DNA from 3 places in the Streptomyces sp. NBC_00354 genome. Region 2 is predicted to be linked to each of the others. Evidence: riboswitches for the same ligand, from Rfam matches in the RefSeq annotation. Region 2 holds a riboswitch; each other region holds the start of a gene.

Region 1 (10,372 bases), 2.7 Mb from region 2:
CGGCGGGGTCGGTGAAGTCGTCGGCCGGCCGCGGCGGCAGCGTGTCCTTCTCCGCCTTCACCGCGGCCTTGTAGTCGGTGATCGACTTGTTGTAGGCGGTGCGCGCGTCCTGCGAGGCCTTCTTGGCCTTGTTGTACTCCTCCAGGGCCTCCTTGGCCTGGCCCTGCGCCCACTCGACGGTCTCCGCGAAGCGGCCCATCGCGTCCGCGGCCTTGCCGAAGGCCTCCGCCGCCTCGAACCAGCGCGGCGGCTCCTTGGCTATCGCCTCCCGGAACGCGTTCGCCGACGCGCCCTTCAGGCCATCGCCCTCCAGACCCTTCAGACCGTTGCCGACCATGGTGAAGGAGGCTTTGAAGTCGTTCAGGTGCGAGACCTGGGCGCGGATCTTCGACACGCTGCCGTAGACCAGCTTGTTCGGGTCCTCGGTCTGCCCGAGCTCCAGCTCGGAGACATCCGCGCCGAGCTGGTTGGCAGCGGAACGGCTCTTGTCGCGGACCCAGTCACCCGCCTCGTCGAGGCCGACTTCCTCCGCCACGTCGGCGACCTTGTCGCCGGTCCACTCGATCGCATCGCCGACGTCCTCGGCCCGGTCCTCGACCCAGTCCTCCGCCGAGTCCGGTACGAAGTCCCGCCAGCCCATCAGTTACCGCCCCCGTCGGCCTGGTCCAGCAGGTCCTTGATCGAGCCGATCTTCCCGCTGGAGGTCAGCTTGTCGCCCGTGTCCGACCAGGTCTGCTTGATGTCCTGCCGGCTCTTCTCGAAGGACTCCGCGCTGTAGTCCGGCTTGTAGACGTCCGCCCGCCAGATGTCGTCCCAGCTCTTCTGCTCGATCTCGTCCTCGCTCGCGTGCGGATTGCCGTACGCGGCGTTCGCGACGACCTTGAAGGCCCCCTGGAGGTACTGCTCTTCCTCCCACACCGTGCCCGCCGCGATGCCGAGGTTCCCGGCGAGGGTGCTGGCGTTCTGTACGAGACTGCGCACGCCCCACTCCCAGCGCTCGCAGAAGTCCTCGAAGTCGGTGGACAGACCCATGTGTCCGGCCTCCATCCCCGTCATCGACAAGTCACTGAAACCGGCGCCCTGGGAGGCACCGGCCGCATCCCCCGACTCGCGCAACTCGGCGATGGCCTTGCGAAGACCGTCCTGGATGTTCTTGACGGCTGCCGGCGAGACCTCGAGGTCCCCGTCGCCGGCCATCAGACGGCTTCCGCACGGTCGGGCCCGGCGTCCACGGCGTACGCGTCCGCAACGATCCCCACGACCGGCGGGAACAGCATCGAACCGCCCTCATCCGCCACATCGACGGCTACCCCGGTCGGACCGTCGACCGTGGGAATCACCGCGTCGACGAGACGGGCACCCAGGATCGAGAGGTAGTCCCACTCATGGACCCCGGCACCGCGCTGCACGGCGAAACGCGCCAGCGCCTCCTCGTCCGTGAACGCGTAGATCCAGCGGACACCGCCCTGCCACCCGGACATCAGACCGCCGTCATCGCCCCCGGACAGCGGCACGAGCAGCGCAGTGCGGCGGAATTCACCCAGCAAACGACCCGAATGCCCAGATCCGCCCCGCATGGCGGCTATCTCCTCAGCCAGTCCCATCATGTCCCCTGTCCCCGATGGCAGTCAGCAGTCCCCGATTCGCACACGTTACTAAGAGGAACGCAGGGTTCAAACGGTTCCACCCCGGCCGATGGCCTGCCCCCGCCAGGAGGCCTGCCATCGGTTCGGTGCCGGGCGCGCCGCTGCGACCAGCGGGTCAGGCGTGGTTGACGGGGAGGACGTCCGGGGAGAGGGCACCGGCGTGGGCCGAGGCCGAGGTCATCCGCTTGCGGTGGTGGCGGCGGCAGAGGACCTCGTAGCCGATCTCCTCCGGGGAACGGTTGACGTCGCCGACGACGACCTGCTCGCCCTCCACGACCATCTCACCACCCACCGTGCGGGCGTTGTGCGTGGCACGGGCCCCGCACCAGCACATCGCCTCGACCTGGAGGGTCTCCAGCCGGTCGGCCAGCTCGATCAGCCGCTGCGAGCCCGGGAACAGCTTGGTACGGAAGTCTGTCGTGATACCGAAGGCGAAGACGTCCAGATCGAGGTCGTCCACCACCCGCGCCAGCTGGTCGATCTGCTCGGGCGCCAGGAACTGCGCCTCGTCCACGATCACGTAGTCAACCCGGTCGCCCTTGGACATCTGCCCCACCAGGTACCCGTAGAGATCCAGGCCGGGGGCCGCCTCGACCGCCTCCGTCACCAGTCCCAGGCGCGAGGAGAGCTTGCCCTGCCCCGCCCGGTCGTCCCGGGTGAAGATCACGCCTTGGAGCCCACGAGCGGACCGGTTGTGGCCGATCTGGAGAGCCAGAGTGCTCTTTCCGCAGTCCATCGTTCCGGAGAAGAACACCAGCTCGGGCATGGGAAGTACGGGACCTTTCGGGTCGTGGGCGGCAGGCAGGGGCGGAGGAGGAAGGGGTCGGTCAGGTGCGGATCTCGAGCAGCGGGACGAGCTGCTCGGCGGCGGTCATGGAGCCGTGCATGCCGACGAGGGCGGACTCGTTGGGCTCCTTGCGCGAGGCGGTGATGGCCACATCGGCCTGGGCGGCCGCGACCACGTCGCCGATCCGGCCGAGCACGCGCTCGTCGCACTCCCCCGGCGCGCCGAACCAGCCCAGCTCCAGGGCTTCTTCACGGCTCGCGATCCAGAACCGGTCGCCCAGCACCTCGCGCCACACCGTCAGGACGTCGGCCTCCGCGCCCGGTACGGCGTACACGTGCCGGGCCCGGCCCTCGCCGCCGAGCAGGGCCACGCCGGCGCCCAGCTCCCAGTCCTCGTCGAAGTCGATCCGGGAGTCCTCGTCGAAGGGGACGTCCACCATGCCGTGGTCGGCGGTCACGTACAGCGCGGTGCGCGGCGGGAGTTGCTCGGCGAGCCGCTGCACCAGCCGGTCGACGTACATCAGCTGGCCGCGCCAGGCGTCGGAGTTCACGCCGTGCCGGTGGCCGGCCCCGTCGAGCTCGCTGAAGTACGTGTACACCAGGGAGCGGTCGCCGGCCGCGAGGCGCTCGGCCGCGAGGTCCATCCGCTCCTCGCCGGTCATCCGGCCGAGGAAGGTGCCGCCGCTCAGCGCGATCTTGGTGAGCGGGGTGGTCTGGAAGGCGGGCGAGGACACCTGGGCCGTGGCCACCCCCGCCTTGTCGGCCTGCTGGAAGACGGTCGGGTACGGCTGCCAGGGCTTCGGCTGGGTCCAGGGGTACCAGCGGAGCTGGTTCATGAGTTCGCCGGTGGCCGGATTGCGCACGGCGTAGCCGGGCAGGCCGTGCCGCGCGGGCGGCAGGCCGGTGCCTACGGAGGCCAGCGAGGTGGCGGTGGTCGCCGGGAAGCCTGCCGTTATCGGCCGGCCGGTGCCGCCGCGCGAGCTGCCGAGGAGCGAGGTCAGGTACGGGGCCTCGTCCGGGTGGGCCTTGATCTGCTCCCAGCCCATGCCGTCGACCAGGAACACGCAGTTCCGGTCGGCCGGGGTCAGCTCGGCGATGGCGGCGGTGAACCCGGGGACGCCCTGGCCGGCCACGAGGGTCGGCAGCAGGTCGGCGAGCGAGCCGGTGCCGTACTCCGGCACGGGGGCGCCGGCCAGGTCCAGCAGCTCCGGCTCGTCCCAGTTCGACGGTGCGGAGTAGGCCATCAGCGGGCGGAGGTGGAGGTGGCTGCCGTTGCCTCGCTGAGGGCCTGCGCGAAGACGAGGGTCTGGCGGACCGCCTCCGGGCCGTCGCCGGCCTCGCTCACGCGCAGGCTGAGGTCGTCGGCGGTGGAGTTGCCGGTGTAGCCGTGGTCGGAGTCGCAGTTCGGGTCGCCGCAGGCGGCGGGCTCCAGGTCGATCCGCGAGACCGCGCCCCAGCCGATGGTCAGGACGACCTCGCGGGGCAGGGTGCCGGGGGTGTACGACTCGGGGTTGGCGACGACGCGGCTGAGCACCACGGAGGAGATCGCGCCGATCTTGACCGACTCGGTCGAGGTGGTCGCGTACGGGGACGGGGACCCGGCGTCGGCGGCCTGCTCGTCGGTGTGGCTCACGATGAAGCGGTTGCCGGTCAGGACCAGGACGGTGACGTGCCGGCGCACCTCGTTGGAGTCGAAGGTCGTCTCCTGGTGGACCAGGTACGACGAGATCGGCTCGCCGCCCACCGCGGCCTCCACGGCCTCGGCCACGAGGGCCGGGTAGTAGCCGCTGCGCTCGATCGCCGTGCGCAGCCCCTGGGTCGTCGTACCGGATTTCGCCATGGGGTCCATCCTAAGGCCCGTACGGGGCACCCCGGGCGCCCAAGGGCCTGCCTTCCGGACCGGGCCCTCGGACCGGCTCAATAGCTGGGGAGTGTCCGGGGGCCGAGATCGGTGCGGGCGGGCGGGTGGGCCACCCGGACCGTGGCGCTGAGCACGGAGAGGCCCTCCGTGGCGACGACGACGGGCTCGAGGGTGACTCCCACCACTTCGGGGTGGTCGTCCACGAGCCGGGACAGCCGGAGCAGGAGCTCCTCGAGGGCCGGGGTGTCGACGGGGTCGCTGCCGCGCCAGCCGAAGAGGAGGGGAGCGGTCCGGATGGACCGGATCAGCCCGGCGGCGTCCCGCTCGGTGGCCGGGACGAGCCGGTGGGCGGTGTCGCCGAGCAGCTCGGAAGCGACGCCGGCGAGCCCGAAGGACAGGACGGCGCCGGCCGCGGGGTCGATGACGGACCTCACGACGGTGTCGACCCCGCGGGGCACCATGGCCTGGACGACGGGGAGCAGCTCGCCGGGCGTCCCGAGGAGGTCGGTGAGCTCCTCGTACGAACGGCGCAGATCGGCCTCGCCTCCGAGGTCGAGGCGTACGCCGCCGAGGTCCGCGCGGTGGCGCAGGTGCGGGGCGGTGGTCTTGAGGGCGACCGGGTAGCCGAGGGCCCGGGCGGCCCTGACCGCGTCGTCCGCGGTGGGCGCGGGCAGGGTGGGGAGCACCCGGATCCCGTACCGGGCGAGCAGTGCGACGGCGTCGGCCTCGGTGAGGGTGAGGACGGCGTCGCCGGCATCGGCCAGGAGGCCGGCGAGCTGGGCGGCGGCTCCGGCCTCGTCGATGTCCTCGTACTCGGGCACCTGCCCGGCCTCGGCGTTGGCCCGCCGCCACTGCCCGTACCGGACGGCCTCGGCGACGGCCCGTACCGCCCTCTCGGCTGCCGGATACGCCGGAATCCGCACGTCCGTTCCGGCCCCGCCGGCGTTCGAGGCACGGAGGCGGGGGGACAGGGCCCCCGGAAGCGGCGCCGCACCCAGGCCCGCCGGGGAGAGGGCGTCGACGAGCTCCGCCAGCTCCACGTGGACTACGGCCACCGGCTTGCCGGGATGCCCGGCCACCGCACCCCGAAGGGCCTCGGCCAGGTCGTCCTGCGGCTCCTGCTCGTTCACCCACGGAATCACGGTGACGATCACCGCATCGTTCTCGGCGGAGGCCAGCGCCGTGCCCAGCGCCTCCCGGAAGTCCTCCGGCGTCGCCGCCGTGGTCAGGTCCAGCGGGGCCCCCGGCCGCAGCCTCTGCGTGAGGCAGGCGTCGTAGGTGAGGACACCCAGCGACTCCGAGTTCCCGAGGATCGCCACGCGCGGCCCGGCCGGCAGCGGCTGCGAGGCCAGCAGCAGCCCGACGTCCACCAGCTCCGTCACGGTGTCGACGCGGATCACCCCGGCCTGCCGGAGCAGCGCCGAGACCGTGGCGTCCGGGAGCCTGGTCCCCGGGACCACGTGCCCGGCCGGGGTGTGGCGGCCGCCCTTCGCGACGACCACCGGCTTCACGGCTGCCGTCCGCCGCGCGAGCCGCGTGAACTTCCGCGGGTTGCCCAGGGTTTCGAGGTACATCAGCGCGACGTCGGTGGCCTCGTCCTCGTACCAGTACTGCAGGATGTCGTTGCCGGAGACGTCCGCCCGGTTGCCCGCCGAGACGAAGGACGACAGGCCCTCGCCGCGCCGCAGCAGTGCGGAGAGCAGCGAGATGCCGATCGCCCCGGACTGGGTGAACAGCCCGATGCGGCCCCGGATCGGCGCGGGCGCCGGGGTCAGGGAGGCGTTGAGTCCGACCTCCGGCGCGGTGTTGATCACGCCGTACGCGTTCGGCCCGATCAGCCGCATCCCGTACGAGCGCACCTGGCGCACCAGTTCGCGCTGCCGGTCGAGCCCGGCGGCGCCGCTCTCCCCGTAGCCGGCGGAAAGCACCACCAGCCCCTGCACCCCGTGCTCCCCGCACGCGGCCACGGCCTCGGGGACGCGCTCGGCGGGGATCGCGATCACCGCGAGGTCGACCGGGGAGTCGATGTCGCCGAGCGCGCGGTAGGCCCGTACGCCGTCCAGCAGGTCGGTGGTGACGGCCTCGTTCACGGCGTACAGGTGGCCTTGGAAGCCGCCGTCGCGCAGGTTCCGCAGGGCCGCCGCGCCGACTCCCCCGCCGGAGCGGCTGACTCCGATCACCGCCACCGAACCGGGGGCCAGCAGCCGCTGCACGGAGCGGGCCTCGGCGCGCTGCTCGCGGGCGCGCTGCACGGCCAGGGACTCTGCGGTGGGTTCGAGGTCGAGGGTGAGGTGGACGGAGCCGTCCTCGAAGCTGCGCTTCTGCTGGTAGCCGACGTCGGTGAAGACCTTGATCATCTTGCTGTTGGCGGGCAGCACCTCGGCCGCGAACCGGCGGATGCCCCGCTCCCGGGCGACCGCGCCGATGTGTTCGAGGAGGGCAGAGGCGACCCCGCGGCCCTGATGGGCGTCCTGGACGAGGAAGGCCACCTCCGCCTCGTCGGCGGGGGCGGAGGCGGGCCGGCCGTCGGGGCCGATCCGGTCGTAGCGGACGGTGCCGATGAACTCCTCGCCGATGGTCGCCGCGAGGCCGACCCGGTCCACGTAGTCGTGGTGCGTGAAGCGGTGCACGTCGCGGTCGGACAGCCGGGGGTAGGGCGCGAAGAAGCGGTAGTACTTCGACTCGTCGGAGACCTGCTCGTAGAAGCTGACCAGCCGGCCCGCGTCCTCCGTGGTGATGGGCCTGATCCGGGCGGTGCCGCCGTCGCGCAGGACGACGTCCGCTTCCCAGTGGGCCGGGTACGAGGGGTCCGACGCGGTGGTCATGCGGCGATCTTAAGGCCAGGACAGGCCGGACAGCCCCTGCGCGGCGCGCGAGGCAAGTAGGGGCAAATGAGTGCAAGCTGGGGTAGGTCGAACGGCGGAGGATCCGGGCCGAAGGTCGGTCGGAGCATTCGAGGCGTCGTGAGAGACTGGTCTAGACAACCGTAAGAACCCTGAAGGGCATCACCATGGCAGAGCGCCGCGTCAACGTCGGCTGGGCCGAGGGCCTGCACGCTCGTCCCGCCTCGATCTTCGTCCGCGCGACGACCGCTTCCGGCGTCCCGGTGACCATCTCGAAGGCCGACGGGAACCCCGTCAACGCCGCGTCCATGCTCGCGGTGCTGGGCCTGGGTGCCCAGGGCGGCGAGGAGATCATCCTCGCGTCCGACGCCGAGGGCGCCGAGGCGGCGCTGGACCGCCTCGCGAAGCTGGTCGCCGAGGGTCTCGAGGAGCTCCCCGAGACCGTCTGACCCTTCGGGTTCGCCCCGGGCATGTGACGAAGCCGCGGCCGCCGGAATTCCGGATGCCGCGGCTTCGCCGTTTTCAGGAATTCCATCGTCCGCGCCGGGCGAGCGCGAATGCACTGCCAATGTGCCGTGAATTAGGCCGCCGCTCCACATTAATACGCGCTATTTGTTAATGCGGACCGCTCGCCATGTTTACGGGATGTTGCGAAGTCCTCACGCGCAGACGGTGCGCCCCGGCCGCCCGGTCCGCGTGGATCGCCGTGAGCGCCCGCGCCCGCTCGGCGTCCCCGCGCGCCAGCGCGTCCACGATCGCCCCGTGCTCCGCCCAGGACTCCACGGGCCGGGCCGGCGCCTCCACGGCGTACATCCACGCGATCTTGTGCCGCATCTGCGTGAGCAGCGCGATCAGCCCGGGGCTGCCGGAGGCCTGGGCGAGCGTCTCGTGGAACCAGCCTCCCAGGGACCGCAGATCCTCCCCTTGACCCCGCCTGGCCCGCTCCTGGCCCAGCCTGACCAGCCCGCGCAGCACCTTGAGGTGGGCCTCGGTCCGCCGGCGGGCGGCCCGGGCCGCTGCCAGCGGCTCGATCAGCATCCGCAGTTCCAGGAGGTCGGCCGCCTCCTGCTCGGTGGGCTCGGCAACGCAGGCACCCGCATGCCGCCGGGTGGTGACGAAGCCCTCGGACTCCAGGGTCCGCAGCGCCTCACGGACCGGGACGCGGGAGACCCCGTACCGGCGGGCCAGCAGCTCCTCGGTCAGCCGGCCGCCCGGCTCGAAGACTCCGGAGACGATGTCGTCGCGGATTGCCGTGCATACCGCGTGCGCAGGAATACGCAAGTCCGGACCTCCGCCTATTTCCGACTGTCGACGCCATTGCCGCGACCGTGCTGGGATCGTACTGGGACTCTATTGCAACACGCGATGTTTTCCGAGCGCAGACGGAAATCGCGAATATTTACAGCCACAATGCGGCCGCTTGCGGCCACAACGCGAAGGCCCCGGCTCGGGGAGCCGGGGCCTTCGGTGAAGTGCTGCGGGTCAGACGTCGACGCCGTGGTTGCGCAGGTACGCGACCGGGTCGATGTCCGAGCCGTACTGGGAGCCGGTGCGGGCCTCGAAGTGCAGGTGCGGGCCGCTGGAGTTGCCGGTGGAGCCCGACAGGCCGATCTGCTGGCCCGGGGTGACCTGCTCGCCGACGGAGACGCTCAGCGAGGTCATGTGGCCGTACTGGGTGTAGGTGCCGTCGTTGTGCTTGATGACGACGTTGTTGCCGTACGCCCCGCCCCAGCCGGCCTCGACCACGGTGCCGGAGCCCACCGCGTGCACCGAGGTGCCGGAGGCCGCGTGGAAGTCGATGCCGGTGTGGCTGCCGGAGGACCACATGCCGCCGCCCGCGTGCCACTGGGTGCTGATGTAGGAGCCGTCGACGGGGGCGACGAAGGTGTTGAGGCGCTTGCGCTCCTCCTCGCGGGCGGCGCGCTCGGCGGCCTCGCGCTCGGCCTTCGCCTTCTCCTCGGCCTTCTGCTTGGCCTCGGCGGCGCGCGCCGCAGCGTCGGCCTCCGCCTTCGCCTTGGCGGCCGCGGCTTCTGCCGCGTGCTCCTGGGCCTCGGCCTGGGCCTCGATCTGGACGGGAAGGTCCTCGGCCGTCACGACGGCGTTCAGGCCGGTGTCCTCCATGGAGGGGGCCTTGTCCGACGCGGCGAACGCCGGGCCTGCGAGGGAGCCGACGACACCGGTGGTGGCGAGGGCGGCGATGCCGGCGTAGCCGGCGGTCTTGCGGCTCAGACGACTGGAACCACGGTGCTTACCGGCGGCACGACTGCCAAACGCCATGAAGGGGCTGATCCTTTCCTTCCTTCTCGCCTACCGGGTTAGCTGACGGGTTCGGAGCAGGAAGGTCTCCTACGGGCCCCCTCTGACGAGGCGGTCCGATTCACCCCAGGGACACATGTGGGTCCCCGGCTCCCCAGGCTCGCGCCTGACGGGGACTCGGCGATCGCTGCCCGGTGCCGCGGATGCGGCGCGTACAACTGACGGACAGCACGGCCGACGCTAGGCGGATCATCAGTCAATCGCCAAACAGACACGCCTTTTTGTTGCGTACGCCACACCGCATACAAGCAACCTCTCCACTAAACAGACAAAAGGGGCTCCGGTGGACAAGCCGCTGGAGCCCCTTGGGATGTCCGTCAGTTGGTGACGACGGTGACCTCACCGATCCCGAGCGCCCGCACCGGCGCCTCGATCTGCGAGGCGTCGCCCACCAGCACGGTGACCAGGCGGTCCACCGGGAAGGCGGCCAGGACGGCCGACGTCGCCTCCACCGTGCCCGTTTGGGCCAGCTGCGCGTACAACCGGGCCTGGTAGTCGTCCGGGAGCTCCTGCTCGACCTGGTCGGCGAGCGTGCCGGCGACGGCCGCGGCCGTCTCGAACTTCAGCGGGGCCACGCCCACCAAGTTCTGCACCGCCACGTCCCGTTCGGCGTCGGTCAGGCCGCCCTCCGCGAGGGTGCGGAGCACCTTCCAGAGGTCGTCGAGCGCCGGGCCCGTGTTGGGGGTGTCCACGGAGCCGCTGATGGCGAGCATCGAGGCGCCCTTGCCGTCGGCGGTGGAGCGCAGCACCTGGCCGAAGGAGCGCACGCCGTACGTGTACCCCTTCTCCTCGCGCAGCACCTTGTCCAGTCGCGAGGTGAGGGTGCCGCCCAGGCAGTACGTGCCGAGCACCTGCGCCGCCCAGACCCGGTCGTGCCGGTCCGGCCCGATCCGGCCGATGAGCAGCTGCGTCTGGACCGC
Region 2 (10,372 bases):
ACTCGCCGGGGCGGTCGGCCTTGTCGACGCCGTCCCAGACGTTCGAGTACCAGGGCCGGTCAGATCCGGCCGTTCCGGTGCGGTGCCGATCGGCGGCCCCGGCCCCGGGGTCGGTCATGATGTAGCTGATCTCGCCCGGGCGGACGAAGTGCAGGTGCTTGCGCGCCTGCTGCTCCGCGTACGCGTTGTCCTGCCAGCGGGCCTTCTCGTCGCGGAGGCGTTCGAGGCGCCGGCTCGCGGCCTCGGCGGCCCGCTGCTGCTTCGCGATCTCCGAACGCTGGGAGACGTACTGGCGCATCGGATACGCGAGGGCGACGACCAGCGTACAGAGGACGAGCACCAGGAGCGCGGCCCGGCCGGTGAGCCGGCTGCGGCGGACCTGACGGCGCGTCTGCGAGCGGTAGACGTGGGCGGCGGTCCGCTCGCCGAGCTGCTTGAGCCTGGTCGCGGTGGAGAAGGTGGAGAACCGATCCCGGTTCCCGGCCATTGATCCCGCCTCCCCTTGTACGCGGTACGCACTACGCAATACGTCCCCGCACACGGTACGGGACCGAGTGCGGGGACGTACGGAGGCAAGAGCGTGGTTATCCCCTAGCCCTCAGCCCTCAGCCCTCAGCCCTTGAAGCGCGGGAAGGCGGAGCGGCCCGCGTACACCGCGGCGTCGTCGAGGATCTCCTCGATGCGCAGCAGCTGGTTGTACTTGGCGACGCGGTCCGAGCGGGCCGGGGCGCCGGTCTTGATCTGACCGCAGTTCACGGCGACGGCGAGGTCGGCGATGGTGACGTCCTCGGTCTCACCGGAGCGGTGCGACATCATGCACTTGAAGCCGTTGCGCTGGGCCATCTCGACGGCGTCGAGGGTCTCGGTCAGCGAACCGATCTGGTTCACCTTGACGAGCAGGGCGTTGGCGGAGCCCTCCTCGATACCGCGGGCCAGGCGCTCCGGGTTGGTGACGAAGAGGTCGTCGCCGACGATCTGGACCTTGGTGCCCAGCTTGTCGGTGAGGGTCTTCCAGCCGGCCCAGTCGTCCTCGTACAGCGGGTCCTCGATGGAGACCATCGGGTACGCGGAGACGAGCTCCTCGTAGTACTCGGTCATCTCGGCGGCCGAGCGGGACTGGCCCTCGAACTCGTACTTGCCGTCCTTGTAGAACTCGGACGCGGCGACGTCGAGCGCGAGCGCGATGTCCTTGCCGGGGACGTAGCCGGCCTGCTTGATGGCCTCGACGATGAGGTCGAGCGCGGCGCGGTTGGACTCCAGGTTCGGGGCGAAGCCGCCCTCGTCGCCCAGGCCGGTGGAGAGGCCCTTGGTGTGCAGGACCTTCTTGAGGGTGTGGTAGACCTCGGCACCCCAGCGCAGGGCCTCGGAGAAGGACTCCGCGCCGATCGGGGCGATCATGAACTCCTGGATGTCCACGTTGGAGTCGGCGTGCGACCCACCGTTGAGGATGTTCATCATCGGAACGGGCAGCAGGTGCGCGTTCGGACCGCCGAGGTAGCGGAAGAGCGGGAGGTCCGAGGCCTCGGACGCGGCGTGCGCGACGGCGAGGGACACGCCGAGGATGGCGTTGGCGCCGAGCGAGCCCTTGTTGTCGGTGGCGTCCAGGTCGAACATGGCCTGGTCGATCAGACGCTGCTCGGTGGCGTCGTAGCCGACGAGCTCCGGGCCGATCTGCTCGATGACGGCCAGGACGGCCTTCTCGACGCCCTTGCCGAAGTAACGGTTGGGGTCACCGTCACGGAGCTCGATGGCCTCGAATGCACCGGTGGAGGCGCCGGACGGAACTGCAGCACGGCCGGTGCTGCCATCGTCGAGGCCCACCTCGACCTCGACCGTGGGGTTGCCTCGGGAGTCCAGGATTTCCCGGGCTACGACGACGTCGATGGACGGCACGAGCATCTCCTTCTGGGATGTGACGCTGGGTGTGCGGTGGCATGTCAGGCCGTGGGATGGCCCCGCCGACTAGAGCCTAACCGGCTCCGGGCACTCGGCCAGCCGACCGCCCGCCTCCTGGGACGAAAAAGGGCCCGAATACCCGCCTTCCGGTACATAGGACTCTTGACCAAGGGGGGTCCCGGCCCGGTCCGGGGCGGGACCGGGAGGGGAACAGGAGGGGCTCGGGCCGGACAAACGCCGCCGCCCGGCGCGTGGGGGGAGACGCGCCGGGCGGTGGGGATGCTGCGTGTTGTGCTCGCTGCCGCAGTTGTTACGGCAGGGTTCAGCTGAGCTTCAGCTTCTGACCCGGGAAGATCAGGTCGGCGTCCGAGACGATGTCCTTGTTGAGCTCGAAGAGCTTCTCCCAGCCGCCCTTGACGCCGTTGGCCTCGGCGATGGTGCCCAGGGTGTCGCCGGGCTTGACCTCGTACGAGCCGTTGCCGGTCTTCGGGGCCGGGGCCTCGGAGCGCTCGGAGCGGGTCGTCGGAGCCTCGGAGCGCTTCGTCTCCTTCTTCGGCTCGGTCTTCTTCGGCTGGGTCTTCTTGGTCTCGGTCTTCTGCTCCGTCTTCTTCGGGGTGTCGGTCGTACCACCGCCGGTGTAGGAGGAGTTGGAGAGGCCGACGCCGCAGGACGGCCACGCGCCCTTGCCCTGGCCCTTGAGGACCTTCTCGGCTATGGCTATCTGCTGCGACTTGGAGGCCTGGTTGGCCTGCGCGGCGTACGCCTTGCCGCCGTACGCGGCCCAGGTGGAGGACGAGAACTGCAGGCCGCCGTAGTAGCCGTTGCCCGTGTTGATGGACCAGTTGCCGCCGGACTCGCACTGCGCGACGCGGTCCCACTCCGTGGAGGTGGCGGCGGAGGCCGAGCCGGCCGCCATGAGCGGGGCGGCGACGGCGACACCGGCGACGCCGGCGAGCGTGACGATGCGGGTGGTCCGCTGAATGGCCGTGGCGCGGCGGTGCTTGCCCTTGCCGGAAAGCAGCATGGAGTTCTCCTCACCGACGCCTGCGAGGTGAGCTGTCGGGTTCGGGCTGATGAGTGCCCGGCCGTGCGACGAGGCGCACGACTTAACCCCTAGCCGTTTCCGTGACCGTCTCTCAACGGCCGGTCCCGGCGCCTACCTTGGTTCCCCCGCTCCTGCCTTCGGCGCTTTACGCGACGACTGTTCCCTCCGGCCGCCGGCAGGATTCGGCGATGCGGTCGAAGGAGCCCGCGGTGGCGGGCGACTCAGAAGGTAGGCAGGTCTCTCCCCGATGTTCAACGAGGAACACCGGGGAGAAACGGCCCCTACTTGCGCTCCCTTTACGGCCGTTTGCGCAGGTGAGGACGGGGTTTGCGGAAGGCTCCAGGCGGGACACGCCAGTTGACCGGAAGAGACACATGTCTCACTTGCGGATAACGGACATTCAGCTCTTTATGGGTGTCCGAAGTGCCGCTATTCCTAGCTTAGATCCAGGTTCTGGCCGGGCTTGATCAGATCGGCGTCATCGCCGATGACCTGCTCGTTGGCGTGGTAGAGCGCGTTCCAGCCGCCCTTGAGCTTCTTGGCAGACGCGATGGTGGCCAGGCTGTCGCCCGCCTGGACCGTGTACGAGGGCGCCGACGCCCCCTCAGATGCGACGGGCAGCTCGAGGGCGGGCGTACCACGGTGCTTGCCGTTGCCGGAGGTGTCCGGGATGGCGCTCGGGTCGGTGGAGGCGCCCGGGGCACCCGGGGCCGCGGGGGCGCTGGGGTCGGCCGGGACGCCCGGAGCCTTCGGGTCCGCCGGGTTCCCCGGGGTCGTCGGCGCGGTGGGCGTCGTCGGGGCCGTGGGGGTACCCGGGTTCGCGGTCGGGTCGCCCGGGAGCACCGGGGCGGTCGGCGACGTGGACGGCACGTCCGGGTCGGGCATGACGGGCAGTCCGCTGTTCGGCGCGAGCGGCGCCGGCGGGAGCGTGAAGTCCGGGGCCGGAGTCGGGGTCGGGGCGCCGAAGTCCAGTGCCTTCGCTCCGGAGCCGCCCTTCGGGACCGAGTGGTCCGGGCGCGAGGGGCTCGGGGCGACGGGGCCGAGCGTGCCGGGCAGGCCCGGGTCCACGGTCGCGGCGGGGGCCTGCTGGGTCAGCCCGGCAGACTCCGAGCACTGCCCCCACGCCTGGGGGCCCTGGGTGCCCAGCACCCGCTCGGCGACGGCGATCTGCTGCGAACGGCTGGCGAGGTCGGGGCGCTCGGCGAAGTCGAGGCCGCCCGAGGAGTTCCACTGCTCCTGCGTGAACGAAAGTCCGCCGTACGACCCGCTGCCGGAGTTGGCGCTCCAGGAGCCGCCGCTCTCGCACTCGGCGACCTTGTCCCACGTGGAGGTGTCCGCCGCGCTCGCGCCGGTGGCGGCGAGCAGCGGCAGGGCCAAGGCGGAACCGGTGACTCCGGCGGTGACGACTATCGCGGGTACCTGGCGGGGGCGTCTGTGGCGGCCGTTCCCGGAACGCATGAGCTGCACCTTTCGCATAACGGCTGGGTAACGGCAGAACCTAGCCGTCTTAGCACGCTAGTAACAACTCTTGACGGGGGCTGACTTACGGTCAGGCGCCCTTCAGATGTTTCGGGCTGTGAACCTGACGGGAAGAGTGCGCAGGCCACGCATGATCAGACCCCCGCGCCAGCGAAGCTCGTTGGACGGAACAGCAAGTTCCAGATCCGGCAGACGCTTCAGCAAAGTCGCAAGCGCGGTCTGCCCCTCAAGTCGTGCGAGCGGAGCACCCAGGCAGTAGTGGATGCCGTGCCCGTAACCGAGGTGCTGGTTGTCGGTGCGGGAGAGGTCGAGGGTGTCCGGATCGACGAACCGCTCGGGGTCCCGGTCGGCCGCGGCGAGGACGACGAGCACCGGATCGCCGGCTGCGATGTCCTGGCCCCCGAGGGTCAGCGGCTCGGTGGCGAAGCGCCAGGTGGCCAGCTCCACGGGGCCGTCGTAGCGGAGCAGCTCCTCGATGCCGGTCTCCAGCAGGCCGCTCTCACCGGCGGCGAGGGAGTCCTGGAGACGGGTGCGCTGATCCGGGTTCATGAAAAGGGCATGTACCCCATTACCGATCAGATTGACCGTGGTTTCGAAACCCGCGAACAGGAGGATGAAGGCCATCGCCGTGGCCTCGGCCTCCGTCAGGTGGTCCCCGTGGTCGCTCGCGCGGATCAGGTCGGAGATGAGGTCATTGCCCAGATCATCCCTTTTGCGGTGGATGAGTTCACCGAGATAGGTCCGCATCTGCTTCACGGAGCGGGCGACCCCGCCGCGCGGGCCGCCGCCGTGGCGGATCATCATCCCGGCCCAGTCGCGGAAGTCGTCCTGGTCCTCGCGCGGTACGCCGAGCATCTCGCAGATGGCGTAGATGGGGAGCGGGAAGGCGAACTCGTGGATGAGATCCGCTTCCCCCTTGCTCACGAACTGGTCGATGAGGTGATCGGTCAGCTCCTGCACCCGCGGGGTGAACTCGGCCACCCTGCGCGGGGTGAACGCCTTCGACACCAGCCGCCGCAGCCGGGTGTGGTCCGGCGGGTCGATGTTGAGCAGATGCGTCATCAGCTCCGCCTTGCGCTCCCCCGGGATCCCGGTCTTGCCCTTGGCGTGGGCCGGCTCCGCGTGGTGCGCCGGGTTCTTGCTGAGCCGCTGGTCCGCGAGGGCCTGGCGGGCGTCGGCGTACCGGGTGACCAGCCAGGCCTCGACCCCGCTGGGAAGCTTGGTGCGGTGCACCGGGGAGTGCTCGCGCAGCCAGGCGTACGCCGGGTACGGATCGGTCGCGAACTCCCAGTCGAACAGGGTCGGACCCTGGGGAGGAGTGCTGTCTTCGGGGGCTGCGGAGGTCGGCTCGTGCACCCGCTGACCGTATCCCGCGGGCCGGCCGCCATCCCATATGGGTCGTTCGCCGCGGCTGTCCGTAGATCCGCCATCGCTTGACCTCGGGTTCCCCGGCCCTCCTACTTTCGGTTCTGTGGATGCGAGGATCTTGAAGAGCAGTTTCGCGGTGGTGGAGAGAAGGGCCGAGCACGCGGTCAAGTACTTCTACTCCCACCTCTTCTGGCACAACCCCGGGATCCGTGAGCTCTTCCCGGCCTCCGCCGAGGACATGGAACGCCAGCGCGACCGGCTCTTCGCCGCGCTGACCCACGTGGTCGCCCACATGGACGACGAGGGCCTCCTCCCCTATCTCCACGACTATCTCCACGACCTCGGCCGCGACCACCGCAAGTTCCTCGCCAGGCCCGAGCACTACGCGGCCGTCGGCTCCAGCCTGCTCGCCGCGCTCGCCCGGACCTCCGGCGAGGCCTGGACCCCGGGCGTGGAGAAGACCTGGTCCGAGGCGTACCAGGTGGTCGCCGACGCCATGATGGAAGGAGCCGCCGCGAGCGAGGACCCGCCGTGGTGGGACGCCGAGATCGTCCGCCACCTCCAGTACGGGGAGGACATAGGGGTGCTGACGCTGCGCCCGCACGCCCCGTTCCCCTATCTCCCCGGCCAGTACGTGAGCGTGAGCAGCGAGCGGGTCCCGACGACCTGGCGCACGTACTCCATAGGGAACGCCCCGCGCCCGGACGGCACCCTCGACCTGCACGTCAGCCGCATCGAGCACGGCCGGCTCAGCACCGCCCTGGTCCGCGAGGCCCGGCCCGGCGAGATGCTGCGGCTCGGCGCCGCCGGCGGGCAGCTGACCTTCCGCCGCGCCGACCGGCCGGTCAGCTTCATCGCGGCGGGCACCGGCTGGGCACCGATCCGGGCCATGCTGGAGGAGCTCGCCGGGCAGCCCCCCGACCAGGACGTACGGCTCTTCGTCGTCGCGCGGGACGCCGCCCACCTCTACGACCGGCCGCTGATCGACGAGTACGCCGCCGCCTTCGGCTGGCTCGGCGTCACCTACATCACGCCCGCCCCCGGGCAGCACCGCAACGAGGCCACCGGGCGGCTCGCGACCGCGCTCGGCCACCGGGCGCTCTGGCCCGACCAGGACGTCTACCTCAGCGGCCCGCCGCCGTTCATCGACGAGACCGCGTACCTGCTCCGGGAACTCGGCGCCCTCCCCGGCCGGATCTTGCACGACTCCGTACCCGCCGCCGGCACGGGCCACGGCCCGAACGGCCGGCCCCTGGGCTTCGGGGAGTGGTTCCTGAGCCGCCCCGCCCCGCACTGGCACAACCCGTCGGGCCGCGCGCCCCGGTAGGGCCCGTCTTCTGCCGCGGGCTACTCGCCGACGTCCTCGCCAATGCCCTCGCCGATGCCCTCGGCGGCGCGGATCGCGTCCCGGTAGACGCGGGCCGCGGCGCGCAGCGCGGTCTCCGGGTCGACGCCCGCCGCCTCGGCGCGCGCCGCCAGTTCCAGCAGTTCGTACCCGATGCCCTCGCCGCGGGGAAGCTCCACGGCCACGCCGCCCGTGCGGACCCGGCCGGCGAGCTTGGCCGCGAGCGCGAGACCGGGCTGGCCCAGCGGGATCCCGTCGGTGACCGACTCCCGCTGCTTCTCGACCGCCTTGGTGCGCTGCCAGTGCGCGCTGACGTCCTCCGGGGTCTGCGCGTCCGCGTCCCCGAAGACGTGCGGGTGCCGGTGGATCAGCTTCTCGACGAGGCTGCCGGCCACGTCGTCGATGGAGAACGGCTCGGCCCCGTCGCCGGGACGGCCTTCCTCGGCGATGCGCGCATGGAAGACGACCTGCAGGAGTACGTCGCCGAGCTCCTCGCGCAGCGCCTCCCGGTCCCCGTCCTCGATGGCCTCGACCAGCTCGTACGCCTCCTCCGTGGCGTACTTGACCAGTCCCTCGTGGGTCTGGCGCGAGGTCCAGGGGCATTCCCGGCGGACCCGGTCCATCACCTGGACGAGGTCGAGCAGGCGGGCGCCGGGCAGATCGTAGGAGCCGGGCAGCAGCTCGAGGTCGGGCATGTCGACGCGGCCGGAGCCGGCGAGCCGGGCCAGTCCGTCGGTGAGCCGCTGGTCGCCCTCGCCGCCCGGGATCACCACGACCGTGCGGCCCCCGGCGCAGGCCTCGACCAGCGCGTGCGCGTCCGGGGTCTCGTGCGCGACCTCGACGCCCGCCTCGCGCAGGTACGGCAGCTGCGGGTGGCCCGGGTCGGCGCACAGCACCCGGTCCGCGGCGTGCAGGGTCTGCCAGGCCGGCCAGGACAGCAGGCCGGGGGCGACCCGGTGGCTGGCGGTCAGCAGGACGATCCGGCCGGCGCCGGTGTCGTCGGCAGCGGCAGGATCGGCGGCGGGCACGGCGGGGGCGGGTTCGGCGGCGTGGTCATTCACCCTCCGAACCTACCTCCGGACGGGCGGCTCAGGCTCCGGCGGGGGCCTGCTCGGGCCGGGTCCGCTGGACGATCCACGGGGTGTCCTGGTCGCCGAGCACGATCTGCTGCGCGTCCCAGACGCCGTAGCGCGGGTTCACCTCGATGTGCAGCGCCTTCGCGGCGGACGCGAGCTTCTCGACCGCCTTGTCCTGGCTGCCGTAGTGGTCGAAGAGCTTGTCGCGCAGCAGCTTGAAGCGGGCGTCGGCGTCGAGCTGGCCGGGTGCCAGCTGGGCCTGCTCGAGGGCGGCCGCGGCGAGCTTCTCGCTGCCGCCGGCCTTCTCCAGCTGGGCCTTGCGGAAGTCCTGGACCTCCTTCTCGCCGACGCTCACGCCCGCCTCCTTCGCGGCGCGCTCCAGGACGACGGTCTGGATCATCTTGTTGAGCTTGACGCGCTCCAGGCCGGGTGAGGCCTGGATGAGCTGCGCGGCGGTCGGCCCGGACTCGTTCTGCGCCGCGCGGACGTCGCCCACCTGGGCCTGGAGCGCGGAGGTGGTGATCCGTTCGCCGCCGACGACGGCCGCGGTGCCGGGGCGGGCCTGACCCGAGCAGGCGGACAGCAGGGGGGCCGCCGCGAGCAGGGCGGCGGAGACGGAGAGCGCTGTGCGACGGTGCAAAGGAGCCTCCAGGGCCGGGAGATTGTGCGTCGGTGCACAAGGGCCGTGCGGTGATCGATGGTATGCAGTCAAGCTGATCCGAGCCACCGGTTCGACCAACGATTCCCGGGGTGTCGGGGTGCGCATCTGTTGATGTCACAGCCACCCGGCGGCAACCCTTTGGTCCACCGGCGCTGCCAAAGTCGGCCCACCATGTCGACACCGCACCGCTCGCCGCGCCGTCGGAGCCTGCACGGCTCGGCCCTCGCCGCCCTGATCACGGCGGTGGCCGTGTGCGCCGGGGACGCGGCCGCCCGCGTGTTCCCGTACGGGCACCGCCACCGCAGCATCAACGACCTCGGGAACCAGTTCGTCCCCTTCCACGCCCACCTGTGGGACCTCCTGCACGGGCGCGCGGAGGGCGGGCTGCTGCTCAACTGGCAGTCCGGCTACGGCACGAGCTTCCTGCCCGACGTCGGCACCTACCTCTCGAGCCCGTTCGCGGTGCTCGTCGCCCTGTTCCCGCGCGAGGACATCGACCTCGCCGTGTACGTGGTCACCGTGCTCAAGATGGCCGCCGCGGCGGCGGCGATGGCCTGGCTGCTGCGCACGCTGCACCGCGGGCCGTGGTGGGCGGCGGGGCTGCTGGCGGCCTCGTACGCGCTGTGCGGCTGGTCGGTGATCGAGGCCTCGTACAACCCGATGTGGCTGGACGGGCTGATCGCGTTCCCGCTCCTGTGTCTGACGGGTGAATGGGCGCTGCGGGGGCGCCGGCCGGCGGTCGCCGTCCTCGTGGTGGCGCTGTGCTGGACGGCGAACTTCTACACGGCCTACATGGCGACGCTGGGTGCCGCGCTGGTGCTCCTGTTGCAGGTGGTGCTGACCCGCCGGGGGGTACGGGACCGGCTGCGGGTGCTCGTCCGTGGCGCGGGGACGACCCTGCTGGGCATCGCGGTGTCCGCCCCGGTGCTGCTCCCCCTCTTCCTGAGCTCGAAGCAGGCGTACCCGGGGTGGACGCGGCAGTTCGCGCCGGTGTCCTGGCCGGACCTGTTCGCGCGGGTCCTGCCCGCGACGTACTCCTTCTCCTCGCCGGCGCTCTTCGTGGGTACGGGGACGCTGCTGCTGGTGGCGGCCCTGCCGTTCCACCGGGCGGTGCCGACGCCCGCCCGCCTGGGGTGGGCGGGGCTGACGGCGGCCGTCCTGCTCTCCTTCCAGTGGACGCCGACGCACCTGGCCTGGCACGTGTTCGCGACCCCGAACGGCAGCCCGTACCGGCAGACGTTCGTGCTGGCCGGCGTGGCCGTGATCGCCGCGTGGACCGGGCTGGCGACGGCCGGGCCGCCGGGGCCGCGGGCGCTGGCGGCGGGGGCGGCGGTGCTGGCCGCGGCGGCCGTGGCGGCGAGCGGCAGCACGCTGGCGACGACGTGGGGGTTCGCTCTGTTCTGTGGCGGGCTGGCGCTCGCGGCGGGGGCCTGGTGGTGTCTGCGCCACCGCAGGCTGGTCCTCCCGGCGGCCGGGGTGCTGGCGCTGGTGCTGGTCGGCCA
Region 3 (10,372 bases), 3.5 Mb from region 2:
GTACAAGGACCCGGAGTGGGCCGGGAAGGGGGCCTCGACCGCCTCGCAGACCGCTTGGGCGCTCATGGCGCTGCTTTCGGCGGGAGAGCGCGACGGCAAGGCCGTCGAGCGGGGCATCGGGTACCTGGTGGAGACCCAGCGGGGGGACGGCTCCTGGGACGAGCCGTACTTCACCGGAACCGGCTTCCCCTGGGACTTCTCCATCAACTACCACCTGTACCGGCAGGTGTTCCCGCTCACCGCGCTCGGCCGCTACCTGTACGGGGAACCCTTCGCGCCCGGGGAGGCCTGATGGCCGACGCCGCCCGCGCCGACGGCCCCCAACGGTCCGAGCCGCCCGCACCGCTGCTGGTCGCCTGCGCCCTGCGCATCGAGCAGGCGGCCCTGCGCAGCGGCGGAGGCCGCGGCGCCGCCCGCACCGCACCCGGCTACTCCGTCCTGCGGACCGGCATGGGCCCGCGCGCCGCCGAGCGGGCCGTCGGCCGGGCGCTCGCCGAGCCGGGGCTGCACCGGGCCCCCGTCCTCGCCACCGGGTTCTGCGCCGGGCTGGTCCCCGGCATGAGCCCCGGCGACCTCGTCGTCGCCGAGGAGACCCGGGACCCGCGGGGCGCCGTCGCGTGCGCCGGCACCGCCCTGCTCGCCGAGGCACTGGCCCGGGCCGCTCCGGGCCGGACCGTGCACACCGGCGCACTGACCGGATCCGACCACGTCGTCCGCGGCCAGGAACGCGCCCAGCTGCGCGCCACCGGCGCCATCGCGGTCGACATGGAGTCCGCGGCCACCCTGTGGACGGCCACCCGGGCCGCCGCAGATGGCTGGAACCGTCCGGTTGCGGCCGTCCGGGTGATCGTGGACGCTCCGGAGCATGAGCTCGTCCGTATCGGCACGTTCCGCGGTGGAATATCGGCCTTCCGCGTATTGCGTGCCGTACTGCCCGCGTTTCATGACTGGCACCGTTCTTTGCTGCTCCCCAGGAGGTGAGCCAGATGGCCATGCCACTGCGACAGTCCATCAGGGTCGGGACGTATCTTCTCGAACAGAAGCTCCGCAAGCGTGAGAAGTTCCCGCTGATCGTCGAGCTGGAACCGCTCTACGCCTGCAACCTGGCCTGCGAGGGGTGCGGGAAGATCCAGCACCCGGCCGGCGTGCTCAAGCAGCGCATGCCGGTCGCGCAGGCCGTCGGCGCCGTCCTGGAGTCCGGCGCCCCCATGGTGTCCATCGCGGGCGGCGAGCCCCTGATGCACCCGCAGATCGACGAGATCGTCAGGCAGTTGGTGGCGAAGCGGAAGTACGTGTTCCTGTGCACCAACGCGATGCTGCTGCGCAAGAAGATCGAGAACTTCACCCCGTCCCCGTACTTCGCCTTCGCGGTGCACATCGACGGGCTGCGCGAACGGCACGACGAGTCGGTGGCCAAGGAAGGCGTCTTCGACGAGGCGGTCGCCGCCATCAAGGAGGCGAAGAGGCGCGGGTTCCGGGTCACGACCAACTCCACCTTCTTCAACACCGACACCCCGCAGACGATCATCGAGGTGCTCAACTACCTCAATGACGACCTCAAGGTCGACGAAATGATGATCTCGCCCGCCTATGCCTACGAAAAGGCCCCTGACCAGGAGCACTTCCTGGGCGTCGAGCAGACCAGGGAACTCTTCAAGAAGGCCTTCGCGGGCGGAAACCGGGGCCGCTGGCGGCTCAACCACTCCCCGCTCTTCCTCGACTTCCTGGAAGGCAAGGTGGATTTCCCCTGCACCGCCTGGGCCATTCCCAATTACTCCCTCTTCGGCTGGCAGCGCCCCTGCTATCTGATGAGCGACGGCTACGTGCCGACGTACCGGGAACTGATCGAGGAGACCGACTGGAGCAAGTACGGCCGCGGAAAGGACCCGCGCTGCGCGAATTGCATGGCGCACTGCGGCTACGAGCCCACTGCCGTCCTCGCCACCATGGGCTCCCTCAAGGAGTCCCTGCGCGCGGCCCGGGAGACGGTCTCGGGGAACCGGGAGAAGCAGTGACCGGCTTCGACCTCCGCGCCCTGCTGGACGAGCGGGGCGGGGAACGGTACGAGCTGCACACCAGGCACCTCAACCACCAGCTGCCCCGGATGCTGCACACGATCGGCTTCGACAAGGTCTACGTACGGGCCGAAGGCGCACACTTCTGGGACGCGGACGGCAACGACTACCTGGACATGCTGGCCGGGTTCGGCGTGATGGGCCTGGGCCGCCACCACCCGGTGGTCCGCCAGGCCCTGCACGACGTCCTGGACGCACAGCTCGCCGATCTGACCCGCTTCGACTGCCAGCCGCTGCCCGGGCTGCTGGCGGAGAAGCTGCTCTCGTACAGCCCGCACCTGGACCGGGTCTTCTTCGGCAACAGCGGCACCGAGGCCGTGGAGACCGCCCTGAAGTTCGCCCGGTACGCCACCGGGCGAACGAGGGTTCTCTACTGCGACCACGCCTTCCACGGGCTGACCACGGGTTCGCTCTCGGTCAACGGGGAGGGCGGGTTCCGGGACGGCTTCGCGCCGCTGCTGCCCGATACGAAGATCGCCCTCGGGGACCTGGCGGCCCTGGAACGGGAGCTGAAGCGGGGCGACGTCGCCGCCTTCGTCGTCGAGCCGATCCAGGGCAAGGGCGTGCTCGCGGCCCCGCCCGGGTTCCTGCTCGCGGCGCAGGAGCTGCTGCACCGGCACAAGGCACTGCTGATCGCGGACGAGGTGCAGACGGGGCTCGGCCGGACCGGCGAGTTCTACGCGTACCAGCACGAGCCGGGCGTGGAGCCGGACCTGGTGTGCGTGGCCAAGGCCCTGTCGGGCGGCTATGTGCCGGTCGGCGCGACCCTGGGCAAGGACTGGATCTTCAAAAAGGTCTATTCGTCCATGGACCGGGTGCTGGTGCACTCCGCCAGCTTCGGATCCAACGCGCAGGCGATGGCGGCCGGGCTGGCGGTGCTCTCCGTCATGGACGACGAGTCGGTGGTCGCGAACGCCCGCGCGATGGGCGACCTGCTGCGCGGCCGGCTCGCGGCGCTCGTGGACGAGTACGAGCTGCTCCACGAGGTACGGGGGCACGGCCTGATGATCGGCATCGAGTTCGGGCGGCCGTCCTCGCTGGGGCTGCGCAGCCGGTGGACCATGCTCCAGGCGGCCCGCAAGGGGCTCTTCGCCCAGATGGTCGTGGTGCCGCTGCTGCAGAAGCACCGGATCCTGACGCAGGTCTCCGGCGACCATCTGGAGGTCATCAAGCTCATCCCGCCGCTGATCGTGGACGAGCGGGACGTCGACCGGTTCGTCGGCTCCTTCCGCGCGGTCATGGACGAGGCGCACGGCGGGGGCGCACTGATGTGGGACTTCGGCAGGACGCTGGTGAAGCAGGCCGTCGCCGGCGGCTGACGGCCTGCTCCGCTGCCCGGTTTCCCGGTCGGGCTGTCGGCCGGGTTATCGGTCGAGCAGCTGCTCCCGCAGCCGGCCGAGGGTCTCGGGCGTGAGTCCGAGGCCCTCGGCGAGGTACCGGTCGACCCCGCCCCAGTGCTCGTCGATGGTGTCGAAGGCGGCCGTCAGGTACTCGGCGCGGGCGTCGAAGAGCGGGGCGAGCAGCTCCATCACCTCGGGGGAGCGGGCCTCGGGGGCGTCGCTGGTACGGCGCACCCGGTAGCGGCGGTGCGGGGCGTTGGACTCCAGGTAGTCCGCCACGATCGCCTCGCGCTCGACGCCCAGCGCGATCAGGGTGACGGCGATCGACAGGCCGGCCCGGTCCTTGCCGGCCGCGCAGTGCATGAGCGCCGGAATGCTGTCCTCGGCGAGGGCGTGCACGACCCGGCCGTGCTCGGCGGTGCGGTGCTCGATCATCGAGCGGTACGAGTTGGCCATCCGGGCGGCGCCCTTGCCCTCGCCCAGGATTCCGCGGAGCTGCTCGAGATCGCCGCCGCGGACCATCTTCCAGAATTCCTTGCCGTCGGCCGGATCCGACAGCGGGATGTTGACGTTCCGCACGCCGGGAAGCTCGACGTCGAGTCCCTCGAGGGCGTGGTCGGCGCCGTTGCGGAAGTCGAAAATCGTGTGGAGGCCGAGCGATGCGAGGAATTCTGCATCGGTTTCGGTGGCATGTGCCAGATGTCCGCTACGGAACAGTTTTCCTGGCTTGACCCTCCGCCCGTCGGCGGTCGGCAACCCGCCCACATCGCGGAAGTTGCGCACTCCGGCCAGCTCCGGCTCCGGAACGGGCTCCGTCCGCGGGGACTGGGGTATCTGCTGGGTCACGGGAACTCCTCCGCGTCGTCGTGAGATGTCCGAATTGCGCTACTTGAGGCCAACTTGCCGTCACTGGAGGCGAGATCGGGCGCAGCCCCGTGAGGCAGATCATACGGTGACCGTGAGTGCCTGATCGTCGAAGTCGAAAGGCCCGGCCGGGGCGGTTGTTGGCGGCGGGGAATGGACGGAGGGTGACCGGAATTCCGTCGAACTCCCCGTCCTGTGAATCCGTCAGGAAATTCGTGGCTTGTTCCGTGTGGCTCAACTCGATTACCTTCGCGATCGATCCGGATGGACCGCCGAATCCTGCCGCCGTCCGGAAACCGCACCCGACTATTCACGCGCGCGGCAGGAGCGGGGGAACCAGGTAAGCCGCTGTTCCCGATCTTTGTATCGGCGCAGCTCGGGGTGAAGCCGTACATGTTCCGTTCATGTGCGGCCGGACATCTCCAGTCCGAACCCGACAGCTCACCTCGCAGGCGACGGAGAGGAATTCGCCATGCCTGCAAAGGGTAAGCACCGCCGTCCCAAGTCCCGTTCCGTGGCGCGCGGCTTCGCCGTCGCAGGCACCGGTGGTGCGGCCCTCGCACTGCCGCTGCTGGGTGCCGTCGGCGCCCAGGCGGCCGGTGCCCCGGCCGTCGCCCCCGCCGCGGCTCCCGTGCAGGCCCCGCAGGTTCCGGCGGCGCTGCAGGCCGCGCCCGCCGCTGCCGCGCAGTCCGCGCCGGCCGTCTACACGGTCGTGCCGGGCGACTACCTCTCCAAGATCGCCCAGGACCGCCACCTCTCGGGCGGCTGGCAGCAGCTGTACGCCGACAACCGCGAGGCCGTCGGCACCAACCCGTCGCTGATCCACCCCGGGCTGAAGCTGACCCTCGGTGCGCAGGGCGAGGCGGCTCCGGCCGCGCAGGCTCCGGCCGAGAAGTCCGCTCCGGCTCCGGCGAAGAAGTCCTCGGCCTCGCCCTCGCAGGACAAGGGCTCCGCGGACGTCGCGCCGGCCCCTGCCGCCCCCGCCCCCGCGGCCGCAGCCGCCGCCGCGCCCGCCAAGAAGAGCACCGCCGCCAAGTCCGCCGCCGGTACGGTCAGCGCCGCCGGCTTCGTCGCCCCCGTCGGCGGAGGGATCTCCACCCAGTACAAGACCCCCGGCGCCATGTGGTCCAGCGGCTACCACACCGGTGTCGACTTCATCGCGAGCTCCGGCACCACCGTCCGGGCCGTGGGCGCGGGCACCGTGGTCTCCGCCGGCTGGGCCGGCGCGTACGGCAACGAGGTCGTCATCCGGCACGCGGACGGCAAGTACTCCCAGTACGGCCACCTGTCCCAGCTCTCCGTCTCGGCCGGCCAGAGCGTCACCGGCGGCCAGACCCTCGGCCTCTCCGGCTCCACCGGCAACTCGACCGGCCCGCACCTGCACTTCGAGATCCGCACCGGGCCGTCCTACGGCTCGGACATCGACCCGCTGGCCTACCTCCGCACCAAGGGCGTGAGCATCTGACGGCTCCCGCCGTCGGACAGAGGCAACCGGACTCGTGAGGCCGGGACCCGAGGGGGGTCCCGGCCTCACGCCCTGTTATTCCGTACCGACCAGGTGGTATAGATCACGGTCCGTCAACCCCTGCCTACGGTGGCGTAGGTCACGCGCCGGGGTGAAAGATGTGTTCTCGTGGCAGCGACGAAGACGACACTCAAGACCATCGGCTCGTACGCGGCGATCGGGGACAGCTTCACCGAGGGTGTGGGGGACCCGGGACCCGGGGAGACCTTTCTCGGCTGGGCGGACCGGCTGGCCGTACTCCTGGCCGATCAGCGCGAGGAAAACGAATTCCGGTACGCGAACCTGGCCGTGCGGGGGCGCCTCCTCGACCAGATCGTGGCCGAACAGGTCCCCCGGGCCAAGGAGCTCGCACCTGACCTGGTGAGCTTCTGCGCCGGCGGCAACGACATCATCCGGCCCGGCAGCGACCCGGACGACGTGGCGGAGCGGTTCGAGGCGGCCGTCGCCGACCTCACCGGAGCCGTCGGCCACGTCATGATCACCACCGGCTTCGACACCCGCGGCGTGCCGGTCCTCAAGCACCTCCGGGGCAAGGTGGCCACGTACAGCGCCCATGTGCGTGCCATCGCCGACCGCTACGACTGCCCGGTGCTCGACCTCTGGTCGCTGAAGTCCGTACAGGACCGGCGGGCTTGGGACGACGACCGGCTGCACCTCTCGCCCGAGGGGCACACCCGGGTCGCGCTGCGCGCCGCCCAGGTGCTGGGGTTCGAGGTGCCGGCCGACCCCGACCAGCCGTGGCCGCCGCAACAGCCGCGCGGCTCGGTGGACGTGACCCGGGACAACATCCAGTGGGCACGGGAGTACCTGGTGCCGTGGATCGGGCGGCGGCTGCGCGGGGAGTCCTCCGGGGACCACGTGGAGGCGAAGCGTCCGGACCTGCTGCCGCTGTAGCCCGGCGCAGGAGGGGCGGAGTGACGGGGCGGCGGGGTAGCCGAGTAGGAGAAGGGGACGGGGCAGGAGGACGGGGGCGCGCGGCGGAATCCTTCGGGGCCGGTGCGCGTTGGCATGGTGATAGACCGGAAACCAGTACGGCCTCTCACGCCCATCCGTCCCACCCTCCCAGGAGGCGCTTTGACCGGCTCCCGTCCCCTGCGTCCACGGCTGCGTGCCCTGCGGCCCGAAGCCTTCGGCGCGGATCCGTCCGGCGCACGCCTGGAGCGGATCCAGCGCTCGCCGAACTTCGCCGACGGTGTCTTCCAGAACCCGGTCGGGGCCCGGACCAGGCCTTCCGGCTCCATGATGGAGTTCGCCAAGATCTACTTCCACAAGGAGCAGCGGATCCGGCGCAACCCCGGAGCTCCCATCCCGGTCTACCCGACGACTCTCGCCGAGCTGGCGAAGCCGCCAGTCAGCGGGTTGCGCCTGACATGGATGGGGCACTCGGGCGTACTTGCGGAGATCGACGGGCGGCGGGTGCTGTTCGACCCGGTGTGGGGTGAGCGGTGCTCGCCCTTCCCGTTCGCCGGGCCCAAGCGGCTGCACCCCGTACCCGTACCGCTGGCCTCGCTGGGGCCGGTCGACGTCGTGGTGATCTCGCACGACCACTACGACCACCTCGACCTGCCGACCATCAAGGAGCTGGCCGGTACGGACACGGTCTTCGCCGTCCCGCTCGGCGTCGGCGCCCACCTGGAGCGCTGGGGGGTGTCGCCGGACCGGCTGCGCGAGCTCGACTGGAACGAAGGCACCAAGATCGCGGGACTCTCGCTGACGGCAACGCCGGCCCGGCACTTCTGCGGGCGCGGCCTGCGCAACCAGCAGAACACCCTGTGGGCCTCCTGGGTCGTCGCGGGCGACGAGCACCGGATCTTCCACAGCGGCGACACCGGCTACTTCCCCGGGTTCGGGGAGATCGGCGCCGAGCACGGCCCCTTCGACGCCACGATGATCCAGATCGGGGCCTACTCGGAGTACTGGCCCGACATCCACATGACCCCCGAGGAGGGCATGCGCGCCCACCTCGACCTCCAGGGTGGGATCCCCCACGGCACGATGCTGCCCATCCACTGGGGCACCTTCAACCTGGCCCCGCACCCGTGGGACGAACCCGGCGAGGGCACCGTGACCGCGGCCGAGGCCACCGGCGCGGCGATCGCGCTGCCGATCCCGGGCCAGCCGTTCGAGCCGGGCGACGCCGGTGCCCCGAGCGAGCCGTGGTGGCGCCCGTTCGTGGCGTCGGCCCCGCCCATGCCCGCCACACCGTCCCGCCCGGTCGCGATCGCGCGTCCGCCGGCCGCGGCGCACGAGGAACCGGAGGCCGTCGGCTCGTAGCGCGTGTCCGCCGGGCGCCGCTCCGGAGCAGCCGCCGGCACGGGGTGGTGCGTCGCGTACGGCGGCTGCGAACGTGCGCCCCCGGCGGATTCGGGCTGCCGTACGAGCGCTCCATCGGGAGCGGGAAGCAGCCCGGGCAAGTTCCCCAACTGGCTGTCAGGGGCGGGATCGTGCGGTCTAGCGTGGGTATCCGGTGATCAACACCGGGCCCCGGAACCCCCGGGGGCCCGGGCCCCACGTAGAGGACGCCGATGTCCGGACTCCGCGCCGCCCGCCACGCCCCGTCGAGACACGCCGTCACCGGTCCCGGCCGGCAGATACGCCCCCAGCTGCTCCGCGCCTCCCTGCTGCCGGCGCTCGCCGCGGCGCTCAGCGGAGCCGCCGCGGTGATCTTCACGCTGCAGCTCGGCGGGGGCGCGGGGGAGCGGGACGCCCGGCTGTGGCCGGTCCTGGCCGGCTGCGCCCTGCTCGTCGTCGGCGCACTGGCCGCCGCCCTGCTCGGGGCCCAGCGCTCCGCCAAGGCCGTCCGGGACCGCTGCGAGGCCCTGCGCCGCTCCAGCGTGCGCGGACGCCAGGAGCTGCGGACCGCCGCCGAGCGGCTGGAGCGGGGCGAGCCGCCGGTCCGCCCGGTCCGCGGCGGCCCGACGGGACCGCCGCCCGGCAGCGACCCGGATCGGGTGGACGAGTTCTGGCTGCTCTCCCAGGAGCTGCGCGGCGCCCGCGAACAGGCGCACACCACCCTCGTACGGCTGGCCGGGCCGGCCGCGCCGTCCGACAGCGACCGCAAGGTCGAGGTCTTCGTCAACCTCGCGCGCAGGCTCCAGTCCCTCGTGCACCGGGAGATCTCGCTGCTCGACGAGCTCGAGGACACGGTCGAGGACCCCGACCTCCTCAGGGAGCTCTTCCACGTAGACCACCTCGCCACCCGGATCCGCCGCCACGCCGAGAACCTGGCCGTGCTCGGCGGCGCCGCCTCCCGGCGCCAGTGGACCCGGCCCATCGACCTGAGCGAGGTACTGCGCTCCTCCGTCGCGGAGGTCGAGCAGTACACGCGGGTCAAGGTGGTACCCCCGGCGGGCGGCACCGTCCGCGGCCACGCCGTCGCCGACGTGGTGCACCTGCTGGCCGAACTCGTCGAGAACGCCACCGTGTTCTCGGCCCCCGACACCGACGTGGTGGTGCGCGCCGAACGGGTCACCGCGGGCATCGCCGTCGAGGTGGAGGACCGCGGGCTGGGCATGCCGGCCGCGGAGCAGCACCGGATGAACGCGCTGCTCGTCGACCCCGACCAGATCAGCGTCCGGCATCTGCTGGCGGACGGGCGGATCGGCCTGTTCGTCGTTTCGGCGCTGGCCCGCCGGCACGGGATCGCCGTCGAGCTCAAGTCCAACATCTACGGCGGCGTGCTCGCCGTGCTCGTGCTGCCGCAGGAACTGCTGGGGGCGGAGGCGCCCAGCGCCGCCGACGCGCTCGGGGGCTCCCGGGCCACCTCGTGGGGGACCGGGGAGGGAGGCGTCATGCCCCCGCTGGAGCCCGTACGGGTGGCCGTGCCACAGCCGAAGCCGGAGCGGCAGGTGCGACCGGAGCCGGAGCGGCAGCCGCGACACGAGCCGGCCCCGCGACGGGAGCCGCAGCCGCAGCCCCGGCGGGAGCCCGAGCCGGCTGCCGCGCGGCTGCCGCAGGCGGCACCGACGTGGGCGGCTCCGCCCGCGCCGCGCCCGCACACGCGTACGCAGCCCGGGGCGGTGCGCCAGGAGACGGACCGCTGGGAGCCGAGGGAGACGCCGGCCGCCGAGACGACCCTCGACCTGGGCATGGACCTGGGTCTGGGTCTGGGTCCGGACGTGACGCAGGGCCGGACCCCGGGCATGGGCCCGGCCGCGGGGACATCCGCGGGGACATTCGCGGCGACATCCGTGGGGACATCCGCGGGGCTGGACGGTCGCGAGCCCGTGCCCCCGGCGCCGGTCCCGGCCCCGGCGCCCGTGTCCCCGCCGCCCGTACCCATGACGGTGTCCGTACCGGCCGCCCGGACGGACCCGGACCGGCCGCCCCTGCCCCGCCGCCGGGCCCAGCACCACCTCGCCCCGCAGCTGCGGGACGCCCCCGCCCCGCGGCGGGCCGACGCACCCGAACAACCCGTGCACGACCCGGGTCTGATGGCCGCCTTCCAACGGGGCTTCGGCCTCGCCCAGTCGGAGAGCCAGCCATGACCCCGACCTCTCACCTCAGCAAGGAGCGCACCACCATGGGCGGCGAAGCGGCGACGAAGACCGGTCGGCTCTCGGATCTCG

The links. Region 2 has a riboswitch for cyclic di-AMP ahead of OHT74_RS23405 (transglycosylase family protein). Riboswitches for the same ligand answer to the same signal wherever they lie in the genome.
Region 1: linked by a shared signal. The riboswitch ahead of OHT74_RS10450 (M23 family metallopeptidase) and the one ahead of OHT74_RS23405 (transglycosylase family protein) in region 2 are both predicted to bind cyclic di-AMP.
Region 3: linked by a shared signal. The riboswitch ahead of OHT74_RS07570 (LysM peptidoglycan-binding domain-containing M23 family metallopeptidase) and the one ahead of OHT74_RS23405 (transglycosylase family protein) in region 2 are both predicted to bind cyclic di-AMP.

Annotation. Positions count from the first base shown of each region.
Region 1 is NZ_CP107983.1:2,378,751-2,389,122, forward strand. It holds gene OHT74_RS10405 (putative T7SS-secreted protein) at 1-640, opposite strand, end outside; gene OHT74_RS10410 (hypothetical protein) at 640-1,197, opposite strand; gene OHT74_RS10415 (hypothetical protein) at 1,197-1,604, opposite strand; gene OHT74_RS10420 (thymidine kinase) at 1,762-2,412, opposite strand; gene OHT74_RS10425 (alkaline phosphatase family protein) at 2,474-3,676, opposite strand; gene OHT74_RS10430 (DUF5998 family protein) at 3,676-4,281, opposite strand; gene OHT74_RS10435 (bifunctional acetate--CoA ligase family protein/GNAT family N-acetyltransferase) at 4,350-7,118, opposite strand; gene OHT74_RS10440 (HPr family phosphocarrier protein) at 7,304-7,585, shown strand; gene OHT74_RS10445 (GntR family transcriptional regulator) at 7,752-8,417, opposite strand; gene OHT74_RS10450 (M23 family metallopeptidase) at 8,619-9,413, opposite strand; cyclic di-AMP (ydaO/yuaA leader) riboswitch at 9,427-9,585, opposite strand; gene OHT74_RS10455 (M16 family metallopeptidase) at 9,770-10,372, opposite strand, start outside.
Region 2 is NZ_CP107983.1:5,100,330-5,110,701, reverse strand. It holds gene OHT74_RS23415 (FtsB family cell division protein) at 1-487, opposite strand, end outside; gene eno (phosphopyruvate hydratase) at 613-1,899, opposite strand; gene OHT74_RS23405 (transglycosylase family protein) at 2,219-2,920, opposite strand; cyclic di-AMP (ydaO/yuaA leader) riboswitch at 2,923-3,094, opposite strand; gene OHT74_RS23400 (LysM peptidoglycan-binding domain-containing protein) at 3,377-4,399, opposite strand; gene OHT74_RS23395 (cytochrome P450 family protein) at 4,502-5,776, opposite strand; gene OHT74_RS23390 (globin domain-containing protein) at 5,907-7,115, shown strand; gene OHT74_RS23385 (nucleoside triphosphate pyrophosphohydrolase) at 7,136-8,161, opposite strand; gene OHT74_RS23380 (SurA N-terminal domain-containing protein) at 8,223-8,849, opposite strand; gene OHT74_RS23375 (YfhO family protein) at 9,042-10,372, shown strand, end outside.
Region 3 is NZ_CP107983.1:1,640,733-1,651,104, reverse strand. It holds gene shc (squalene--hopene cyclase) at 1-292, shown strand, start outside; gene OHT74_RS07590 (phosphorylase family protein) at 292-981, shown strand; gene hpnH (adenosyl-hopene transferase HpnH) at 987-2,015, shown strand; gene OHT74_RS07580 (aspartate aminotransferase family protein) at 2,012-3,394, shown strand; gene OHT74_RS07575 (tyrosine-protein phosphatase) at 3,440-4,261, opposite strand; cyclic di-AMP (ydaO/yuaA leader) riboswitch at 4,573-4,749, shown strand; gene OHT74_RS07570 (LysM peptidoglycan-binding domain-containing M23 family metallopeptidase) at 4,752-5,744, shown strand; gene OHT74_RS07565 (SGNH/GDSL hydrolase family protein) at 5,913-6,698, shown strand; gene OHT74_RS07560 (MBL fold metallo-hydrolase) at 6,879-8,078, shown strand; gene OHT74_RS07555 (ATP-binding protein) at 8,330-10,291, shown strand; gene OHT74_RS07550 (roadblock/LC7 domain-containing protein) at 10,327-10,372, shown strand, end outside.